One region of the Pseudogulbenkiania sp. FW507-F1 genome, then DNA from elsewhere that is predicted to be linked to it. Evidence: predicted binding sites of a transcription regulator. Region 1 holds the regulator's gene; the other holds the start of a gene.
The links. The regulator FNR, encoded in region 1, switches genes on or off when oxygen is low (the NO sensors DNR and NnrR bind a similar motif). The targets are predictions, from matches to a motif close to TTGATNNNNATCAA.
Positions count from the first base shown of each region.

Region 2: AC3WG5_RS00975 (NAD(P)H-dependent flavin oxidoreductase) is a predicted target of FNR. The motif match lies at 3,591-3,604, and genes of this name have one in related genera.

Region 1 is NZ_JBYSWM010000007.1:154,829-159,933, reverse strand. Features, by position in the region: gene AC3WG5_RS06750 (inositol monophosphatase family protein) at 1-365, opposite strand, end outside; gene AC3WG5_RS06745 (RNA methyltransferase) at 507-1,271, shown strand; gene AC3WG5_RS06740 (DUF1853 family protein) at 1,249-2,199, shown strand; gene fnr (fumarate/nitrate reduction transcriptional regulator Fnr) at 2,411-3,166, opposite strand; gene hemN (oxygen-independent coproporphyrinogen III oxidase) at 3,300-4,709, shown strand; gene AC3WG5_RS06725 (patatin-like phospholipase family protein) at 4,797-5,105, opposite strand, start outside.
Region 2 is NZ_JBYSWM010000001.1:205,751-210,855, reverse strand. Features, by position in the region: gene AC3WG5_RS00990 (FAD-binding oxidoreductase) at 1-4, opposite strand, end outside; gene AC3WG5_RS00985 (glutathione S-transferase family protein) at 15-638, opposite strand; gene AC3WG5_RS00980 (aldehyde dehydrogenase family protein) at 705-2,060, opposite strand; gene AC3WG5_RS00975 (NAD(P)H-dependent flavin oxidoreductase) at 2,357-3,529, opposite strand; gene AC3WG5_RS00970 (anaerobic ribonucleoside-triphosphate reductase activating protein) at 3,638-4,330, opposite strand; gene nrdD (anaerobic ribonucleoside-triphosphate reductase) at 4,311-4,487, opposite strand; gene AC3WG5_RS00960 (ribonucleoside triphosphate reductase) at 4,543-5,105, opposite strand, start outside.

The sequences.
Region 1 (5,105 bases):
TTGCGGTTGGGGTCATACACTACGGCCTGCTGGATTTGACCCTTGTGCATCAGGGCGATCGACACCGAGTATTGCGGGTGGCCGTGCAGGAAGTTGGTGGTGCCGTCGAGCGGGTCGATGATCCACTCGAACTCGGCGTTGCCCAGGCCTTGGGCGCCGGACTCTTCTGCTAGAATCCCATGCTTGGGGTAGGCGTCGAGAATGGTCGAGATGATGGCCTCTTCGGCGGCGCGGTCGATTTCGGAGACGAAATCGTTGTGCTGCTTCTTCTCGACGCGGATGGTGTCGACGTTGTGCGACGCGCGCTGGATGACGCTGGCGGCGCGACGGGCGGCTTTCACCGCGACGTTGAGCATGGGATGCATTGACGGCCTCTAGTAAAGACAACTACCCCGGCCTTCCCGGTAGGGAAAATCGTAGTAGGAAACAATCTGGGTTAAGGAACGAAAAAACCCGGCTCATGGACGGGCTTTTGATAAGCCGTCTATTTTAATGCGAAATGGCGAATGAAGAAACCCGAAGTCCCTGATTTTTTGAAGAACATTCGTGTGGTGCTGGCGCGCCCCAGCCATCCGGGCAATATCGGATCGGCGGCGCGGGCGATGAAGACCATGGGGCTGTCGCGGCTCTACCTGGTCGAGCCCAAGACCTTCCCCAGCCCCGAGGCCGACACGCTGGCCTCCGGCGCGGTCGACCTGTTGCAGCAGGCGGTGGTGGTCGACACGTTGGCCGAAGCCTTGTCCGGCGTCACCGTGGCCTGCGCCCTGACCAGCCGCCGCCGCGAGCTGACCACGCCGCTCTCCACTCCGCGCGAAACCACGCCGGAGCTGGTGGCGCGCGCGCGCGACGGCGAACAAGTGGCGCTGGTGTTCGGCAACGAGACCTTCGGCCTGTCGATCGACGAGGTCGAGCTGTGCAACCGGCTGGTGACCATTCCCGGCAACCCCGAGTATTTCTCGCTCAACCTGGCGATGGCGGTACAGGTGATGACCTACGAGCTGTTCAGCCACACCGGCGTCGACGTCGATTACCTGCGTCCGGAAGGGGAGAGCGCGACGCGCGACGAGGTGGAGGGCTTCTGCGGCCACCTCGACCAGACCCTGGCCGATATCGGCTACTACGAGCGGCGCAACGGCGAGCGCCTGATGCGCCGCCTGCGTACCCTGTTCAACCGCGCCAACCTGCTGCGCGAGGAAATCGACATCCTGCGCGGCTTCCTCAAGCAGGTGCAGCGCGTGGCCCAGCGCGATGACGGCCGCCGCCAGCAGTAGCACTTTCTACCTGCCCTACGCGCACCCGGCGGTGCGCGACCTGGCCTTTCTACTGACGGCGCCGGCGCCGTGGCTGACCGGCGCCGACATTCTGCCCGAGCGCCTGCTGGGCGACGCCGGACCGGGACTGTTGGCCGAACTCGACCGCGCCCCGGCGGCGCTAGTGGCCTGGCTCGCCGCCCGTCCCACCACCCGCCTTGGTCGCTACGCCGAAAACCTGCTGGCGTTCTGGTTCGAGCTCGCGCCGCACATCGAGTGCGTGGCGGCCAATCTGCAGGTGCAGAATGGCGAGCTGCGCACCATTGGCGAATTCGACTTCCTGCTGCGCATCGACGGCGAGCCGTGGCACCTCGAAACCGCCAGCAAGTTCTACCTGATGCTGGGCGAAGGGCGCCATACCCTGGTCGGCCCCAGCCTGCGCGATGCCTGGGCGCTGAAGGCGGCCAAGTTGCAGGATCAGCTCGCGCTGTCGCGCCACGCGGCGGCGCAACCCTTGTTGCCGCCCGGCTTCGTCGGCTGCCGCACCGCGGCCAGGCTGGCGGGCTGGCTGTTCTATCCCCATGCCGTGCTGCTCGAGCCGCCGCTGGCCCCCGACCTCCTCACCGGCTGGGCGCGCCCGCTGCTGGCGCCGTGGCCGCGGCGCTCGCTGGCGTCGCGCTGGGTGTGGCTGCCGCGCTTGCGCTGGCTGGCGCCGGCGCGGGTGGACGAGGCCGAGACGCTGGACGAGGACGCGCTGCGCCGCCACCTGGCGGCGGCAGAGGCGCCACAGCTGGTGGCCGAGGTCTTGCCGTTGGGGGGCGGGGACTGGGAGGAAGTGGCGCGCGGTTTTGTCTGCCCGCCGAACTGGCCGCCGCCGGCGCGACTGGCCGAGTTGCTCGACACGGTGCAGGAACTGACCAATGGCAAGGCGGGAAGCGGGGGGCGCTGAACGCCATTCATGCCGCGGTGGCCGGTGGGCCGCCCGCTGACGCTAGGACCGCGGGGGCGCGGAAGGGCTCAGAACCTGTTTACGATCTGCTGCGCTTCGGCGATACGGCGTTAAAAACGACTTTGGAATGCTCATTTACTACTTGTAAACTCCGCATCCTCAGCTGTTTTTGCCTTGTCTCGCTCTAGCTCGCGAGATCGTAAACAGGTTCTCAGTGGTTCGGCGTCGGGTGGGCGTTGGCGCAGCCGGCGACCAACTGCTTGAGCTGCTCGGGCTGCTCCAGCTGGATGTGCTTGTGGTCCACCGCGATCCAGCCCTGCTGCTGGAACTTGGACAGGGTGCGGCTCACCGTCTCCAGCTTGAGCCCCAGGAAGCTGCCGATCTCCTCGCGGCTCATGCGCAGGATGAAGTCGTTGGCGGCGAAACCGCGTACCGTCAGGCGCTGCGACAGGTTGATGAGGAAGGCGGCCAGCCGTTCCTCCGCCTTCATATTGCCCAGCAGCATCATCACGTTGTGATCGCGCACGATCTCGCGGCTCATCAGCCGGTAGAAGTGGTGTTGCAGCGAGGGAATCTCCAGCGCCAGGTTCTGCATGCGGCTGAACGGCAGCTCGCACACCTCGCTGTCTTCCAGCGCGACGGCGTTGCAGCCGTGCACGTTGGCCGAAATCCCGTCCAGTCCCATCAGTTCGCCCGACATGTGAAAGCCGGTGACCTGCTCGCGCCCGTCCTGGCTGGAGATGCAGGTCTTGAAGAAACCGGTACGTACCGCGTACAGTGACTTGAAGCCCTCGCCGTTGCGAAACAGCGCTTCGCCACGTTTCAGGCGCCGGCTCTGGCGGATCACCGCATCCAGTCGCGTCATTTCCTCACGGTTCAGACCCAGGGGCAGACACAATTCGCGCAGCGTGCAGTTGGAGCAGGAGACCTTGAGGGCTTGCAGGGGAACAACAGTCGAGTCAGTCATGCGGCATGTCCGCTTCTGTTAAGTAAGCCTTGATGTTGGTCAAAGCGTTGGGCCTTGATGTCGGTCAAAGCGTTTCTGGGAGGTTTGCCGCAAATTTACCAGTCCACCACTGGTTTTTCCATCGCGAGACATCATGAACACCACCCACCCACCGTTTTCGCCCACACGTTGCGAGTTCGACCGCGCCCTGATTGCCCGTCTCGACGGCGCCGGCCCGCGTTATACCTCGTACCCGACCGCAGACCGCTTCACCGACGACTTCAGCGCCAAGGACTACCGTCACTGGCTGCAGCAGCGCAAGATCGGCGCCAACAGCCGTCCGATCTCGCTCTACGTGCATCTGCCGTTCTGCAATACCGTGTGCTATTACTGCGGCTGCAACAAGATCATCACCAAGGACAAGAGCCGCGCCGACCGCTACCTCGATTACCTGGAGAAGGAAGTCGGCCTGGTGGCCGACGTGCTGGGGCAGCGCGAAAAAGTGATCCAGCTGCACTTCGGCGGTGGCACCCCGACCTTCCTGTCGGATGAACAGCTGGAACGGCTGATGGGGATACTCCGGACCCGCTTCGAATTCTTGGCGGAGGGAGAATATTCCATTGAGATAGATCCGCGCAAGGTGACGCGCGACACCGTGCTGCATCTGGCGCGCCTGGGCTTCAACCGGATGAGTGTCGGGGTGCAGGATTTCGAGCCGCGCGTGCAGCAGGCGGTCAACCGCATCCAGAGCGAAGAAGAGACGCGCGTGGTGATCGACGCCGCGCGCGAGGCCGGCTTCCGCTCGGTAAGCGTCGATCTGATCTACGGCCTGCCGCTGCAGACCCAGGAGTCGGTGGCGGCCACGGTCGACAAGGTCATCGCCATGGGGCCGGACCGCATCGCGCTCTATAACTACGCCCATCTGCCGACGGTGTTCATGCCGCAGCGGCGCATCAACGAGGCCGACCTGCCGCTGCCGCCGGTCAAGCTCGACATCCTGCAGCACTCGGTGGAACAGCTGGCCGCCGCCGGCTACGTGTTCATCGGCATGGACCACTTCGCCAAGCCGGAGGACGACCTCACCGTGGCGCTGCGCCAGGGCCGGCTGCAGCGCAATTTCCAGGGCTACTCCACGCACGCCGACTGCGACATGATCGGCTTCGGCGTGTCCTCCATCGGCAAGGTCGGCCCCTGTTACAGCCAGAACGAGAAGGATCTCGAGAGCTACTACGCCGCACTCGACGAAAACCGCCTGCCGGTGCTGCGCGGCATGGTGCTGGACGGCGACGACATCCTGCGCCGCTCCATCATCCAGGCGCTGATGTGCCGCTTCGCGCTGTCGGTGGAAGCCATCGAGCAGGTGCACGGCATCAACTTCGCCGAGTACTTTGCCGCCGAGATGCCGGCCATCCGCGAGTTCCAGCAGCAGGGCCTGCTCACTTTCGACGGCGACTTCCTGATGGTTGAGCCCAAAGGCCGCTTCCTGATCCGCAACATCGCCATGGCTTTCGACCGCCACCTGCGCGAGCGCCAGACCAAGGCGCGCTACTCGCGCACCATCTGATCCTTTCCCTTCCCGCCACGGCCGCCTTGCGGTCGTGGCGCGCTCTTGCCGCGGCTCTTCGTTGCGCCGCGACGACGTCGCCCCGTGTCAGCCGATGCGCCGCCACAGCCGCATCGTGCTTTTTCTCCCGACTTCCGCACCGTGCTCTTGCAGCCAGGCCTGCGCCCGCTCGCGCCCGGCGGCAAACAACTGCTGCACCAGGCCGTGATGCGGCGTGAGCTTGCTCAGGCTGTCGAGCGCGCCGGTGGTAGCGTCCGCATCGATATGGTGCAGGCGCAGCTGGCGCAGGTGTCGCTCCAGGCGGCCCAGGCCGAACAGACTTCTGCCGGCTTCGCGCTTGGCGATGGCCAGCCCTTGCAACTCGGTATGCAGCGACGAGCCGAAGCTGATGTCGTT
Region 2 (5,105 bases), on a different contig from region 1:
TCATGGCGGGTGCCTCAGCCGGGGATATCCGGCGCCATCAGTTGGTCCGGATGCTGCCAGCCGGGCAGCGCGGCGAGGCGCTCGAGCCAGGCGGCGACGTGCGGCCAATCGCGGACGCTGAGCCCGGCCTCGTCCAGCCACCACAGGTAGGCGCTGGCGCTGAGGTCGGCGATGGTGACGCCGCTCTCCAGCAGGAAAGGCTGCTGGGCGAGCTGGGCGTCCAGTACCGCGAGATCGGCGCAGGCGCGCAGTTCCAGCCAGGCTTCCACCTCGGCCGGGACGCTGGCGAAGCGGCGGTAATAGCGCAGGTTGGGTACCGACAGGCCGATGCGGTTGGCTTCCCAGCCCAGCCATTCGCGGATGCTCTGGCGCTCGCCGGGGCGGCCGGCCAGCACGCCCTCGCTCTCGGCCAGCCATTGCAGGATGGCGTTGGACTGCACCATCGGCACCCCGTCCACTACCAGCGCCGGCACCTCGTCCCAGCGGCTGGCGGCGCGGAAGTCGTCCGGCCGCTCGGCGCGCGACGCGGCCAGGTCGACGTGGCGGTATTCGTGCGAGACGTCGCCCAGCATCAGTGCCAGGCGGACTTTGTAGCTATGGCCGGAAAAGCGGTTGCCGTACAGGGTAAGGGTGCTCATCGGGGTCCGTTCGAAAGGGCGGCGGGGTGTTCGCCGTGCGGTGGGTGGATGACGTGCCCGCCGGCGTCACTTCTGCCAGTAGGTCTTGACGTTGACGAACTCGTAGAGCCCGAATTCCGACAGCTCGCGGCCGTAGCCGGAGGCCTTGACGCCGCCGAACGGCAGCCGCAGGTCGGAGCTGGTGTGGCGGTTGAGGTAGACGCTGCCGGCCTCGATGTCGCGCGCCAGCGCCCAGCCGCGTTCGGTGTCGGCGGTGTAGATCGAGGCGCCGAGGCCGAACGGGGTGTCGTTGGCCAAGCGGATGGCGTCGGCCTCGTCGCGCGCGCGCAGGAGGCTGGCCACCGGGCCGAACACTTCCTCGTGGTAGACGCGGCAGGCCGGGTTGACGTGGTCGAGCACGGTGGCCGGGTAGTAGAAGCCGGCGCCGTGCGGCATCTGGCCGCCGCAGAGCAGGGTGGCGCCGTTGGCGGTGGCGTCCAGCACCTGGGCGTGCAGCGCCTCGCGCAGGTCGGCGCGCGTCAGCGGCGCCAGCGTGGTGGCCCGATGGCGCGGGTCGCCGGGAATCTGGCGGCCGGCTTCGGCGAGGAAGGCGTCGACGAAGGCGTCGGCGATCTCGGGCACCACGATCATGCGCTTGGCGGCGTTGCAGCTCTGGCCGGCGTCGCGGAAGCGCGAGTGGCAGGCTTCGCGCGCCGCGGTCTCGATGTCGGCGTCGGCCAGCACGATGAAGGGGTTGCTGCCGCCCAGCTCCAGCACGGTCTTCTTGAGGTGGCGCCCGGCCAGGCTGGCGATGACGCGGCCGGTATTGGTGGACCCGGTGAACGCCACCGCGTCGGCGGCCTTGATGGCGTCCTCGACCTGGTCGTGCTCGATCCAGGCCGCGTCCAGCACGGCGAGGTTGGCCGAAGCGACGATGTCGAGCAGCTTCTGCGTGCTTTGCGGCACCGACGGCGCCGGCTTCACCAGGCAGGCGTTGCCGGCCATCAGCGCCGGCACGGCGAAGCGCAGCACCTGCCAGATCGGGTAGTTCCACGGCATCACCGCCAGCACCAGGCCCAAGGGCTCGAACGCCACGCCGCTGTGGCTGGCCTGGGTCGGGATGGTCTTGGCGGCCAACAGCCCCGGCGCCAGCTCGGCGTAGTAGCGGATCAGCTGCACCGATTTGTCGATTTCGGCCAGGCATTCGGCGGTGAGCTTGCCGACTTCCAGCGTCACCAGGTCGGCCAGCGCCACGCGCTCGGCGGTGAGGGCGTCGGCCAGCTTCAGCAGCCATTCGGCGCGCTGGGCGACGCTGAGGCGTGCCCAGGGGTGCTGCGCGCGCTTGAGCCGGGCGACGGCGTCGGCGAGTTTGTCTTCGGGCCAGGCGGGACGGGTGAACACCACCTCGCCGTTGGCGGGGTTGCAACTGGTAAAGGCTGTCATGGCAGGGCAGAAAACGCGATAGTGAACATCACTGTAACAAAAAGCCCCGGCCGAGGGCAGCCGGGGCTTTGGTCGCAGGCGACGCGGACGTTCAGAACCTGGCCATGATCTTGCTGCGCGATCCCTGATCGGGACTCATGCGCTCTGCGTGCGAATCTATCGCTGAGCCAATCGAAGATTGGCACGCAGGGATTCGCTCAGCGATCGGGAATCCTCATGGACTCCATGTCCATTCCGGTTCCTGTGCTGCTCTTCATCCCGCTGAGGGCCGCTCGCGACAGATCCTGAACAGGTTCTCAGGCCGGCGCCAGACCGGCCGGCTTCTCGCCGTGCAGGAAGTAATGGATGGTCTCCTGCACGCTCTTGATGGCGTCGCCGAACGGCAGCGGCTCGGCGCCGCGGAAGAACAGCCCCTTGCTCACCTCGCCGCGGAAGGCGGCGGCGAGCTTGAGGTCGATGCAGAACTGCCCGACCTTGGCGAGCCCGTCGCGCAGGCCGCACACCGACAGGCAGTTGAGCGCCTGGGTGCAGCGGCGCGGGTCGGCCTTGGCGTTGGCCTGCAACTTGTCGAGGCGCTTGAGGTAGCTCTTCAGCCACGGCGTCAGCACCCCGCGCGCCGGCAGCCCGGCCACGCTGACGAATTCGACGATGTCCTCGGCGCGGGCGCCGGCCAGGGTCTGCTTGAACTGCGGGTGGGCGTCGCCTTCCTCGGTCACGGCGAAGGCGGTGCCGATCTGCACCGCTGCGGCGCCGTAGTCGTTGAGGTAGGTCTGTACCTTCTCGTGGCTGTTGACGCCGCCGGCGACGATGAGCGGAATCTGCTCGCGCTCAAGTCCCAGCGACTGGAACAGCGCGAAGGTCTCGTCCAGCACCCGCTTGAAGTCGAACTTGGCGTCGGCGATGTCGTCGAGACGCGCCGCGCCGAGGTGGCCGCCGGCATGTTTGGGATGTTCGATGACGATGGCGTCGGGCAGGCGGTTCTTCTTCATCCAGCGCTTGAGCACGATGCCGATGCCGCGTGCCTCGGACAGGATCGGGATCAGCGCCACGTCCGGATGCGCGGCGGTCATCTCCGGCAGATCGAGCGGCAGGCCGGCGCCCATCACCACCGCGTGCGCACCCGACTCGCAAGCCTGGCGCACGTAGTCGGCATGGGCGTCGACCGCCTTCATCACGTTGACGGCGACCAGGCCCTGGCCGTCGGCGTTGGCCAGGGCGCCCTTCACCTCGCGGTCGAGCGCGATCAGGTTGAGGCGGTTGAGTTCGTCGGCGCCGCCGGCGCGTTCGCTCTGTGCCATCAGGTCGGGGTGCAGGTGGCGCAGGTCGACGCTGGCGATGGTGCCGACGCCGCCGGCACGGGCCACGGCGCCGGCCAGGCTCTTGGCCGAGACGCCGACACCCATGCCGCCCTGCACGATGGGCAGGAGGCTACGGCCGCGGATCACGAGGGGGGAAAACGGGTGGGTCATGGTGGGTGGGTTCTGGCTGCGGGGAAAGGCTCACATTGTAGGGAGGCGGGGTGGCAGGGCTTTGATCGGAGTCAAGGAAGACCCGGCCCCGCCGTGTTCTCCCCGGTTTCAATGCTGGCGGAAGGTGAAATCGGCAAAGCGCAGCGCGATGTCATGGTGATTGCCGGGCCAGCCGGCGGGCCATGGTGTCGGCAGCGGCGCGGGCGGGCGGATCGCCTGCCAACGGTAGTGGCGCACGCCGTGCGTCGCCAGCTCGTCGGCGAGCCGGGCCAGCACCGTTTCATCGTGCCAGTGCGGGTGGATCGAGGTGCGGCACTCGTAGGCGACGCCGCTGGCCAGCAGCAGCTCGAGGCTGCGGCGCGCGGCGCGGCCGCTGCCGGGCACGCCGGTGAGCGCATCGTAGCCGGCCCACTCCGTTTTCACGTCGAAGCCGACCCAGTCGAGCAGCGGCAGCGCTTCGGCCAACCTGGCCGGATACGCCCCGCCGCTGTGCAGCCCGGTGGCGAAGCCGAGTGCGCGCACCTCGGCCAGCAGCGCCGGCAGCGCCGCCTCGGCCAGCGGCTCGCCGCCCGAGAACACCACGCCGTCGAGCAGGCCGCGGCGGCTCGCCAGCCACTCGCGCAGCGCCGGCCAGTCGGTCTTGCCGTCGCGGCGCCGCCATAGCTGCGGGTTGTGGCAGTAGCCGCAGCGCCAGGGGCAGCCGGCGAGGAACACCACCGCCGTGAGCTTGCCCGGCCAGTCGCAGGACGAGAACGGTTCCAGTCCGCCGATGCGCGCCGCCTCAGCCGGCTTCACGCTCATCGAAGTGCAGGCGTTCGTTGAACTCGCCCTGCTTGCCGATGTTGAACGCCGCCACCGGACGGTGGTAGCCCATCACGCGGGTCCACACTTCACAACGGGTGCGTTCGCTGTTGTCCAGCACGGTGTCGAGATGGCGTTGTTCGGACAGATTGCTCATGGTGTTGCCTTTCTAAAAGAGTCAAAAGGTTGGCCGAAGCCGGGGGCATGGTGCTTTAACCCTGCCTGCGCCGCTTCTCCGCCAGCAGCTCCGCGTCGCAGCGCGGGCAGAACTCGTGGTGGCCCGACAGGTAGCCGTGTTTCGGGCAGATCGAGAAGGTCGGCGTGATGGTGATGTAGGGCAGGCGGAACCCCGCCAGCGCCCGTTTCACCAGTTGGCGGCAGGCCTCCGGGCTCGACACCGCCTCGCTCATGTAGAGGTGCAGCACGGTGCCGCCGGTGTACTTGCGCTGCAGCGCCTCCTGGCGCGTCAGCGCTTCGAACGGGTCGTCGGTGAAGCCCACCGGTAGCTGGCTGGAGTTGGTGTAGTAGGGCTGCTCGGCCGTGCCGGCCTGCAGGATGTCGGCAAAGCGTTTGCGGTCTTCCTTGGCGAAGCGGTAGGTGGTGCCTTCCGCCGGCGTCGCCTCCAGGTTGTAGAGATGGCCGGTCTGTTCCTGGAACGCCAGCATCTGCTCGCGGATGTGGTCGAGGTAGCGGCAGGCGAAATCGTGCCCCCAGGCGCTGGTGATGTCGTCACGGTCGGCGGTGAAGTTGCGGATCATCTCGTTGATGCCGTTCA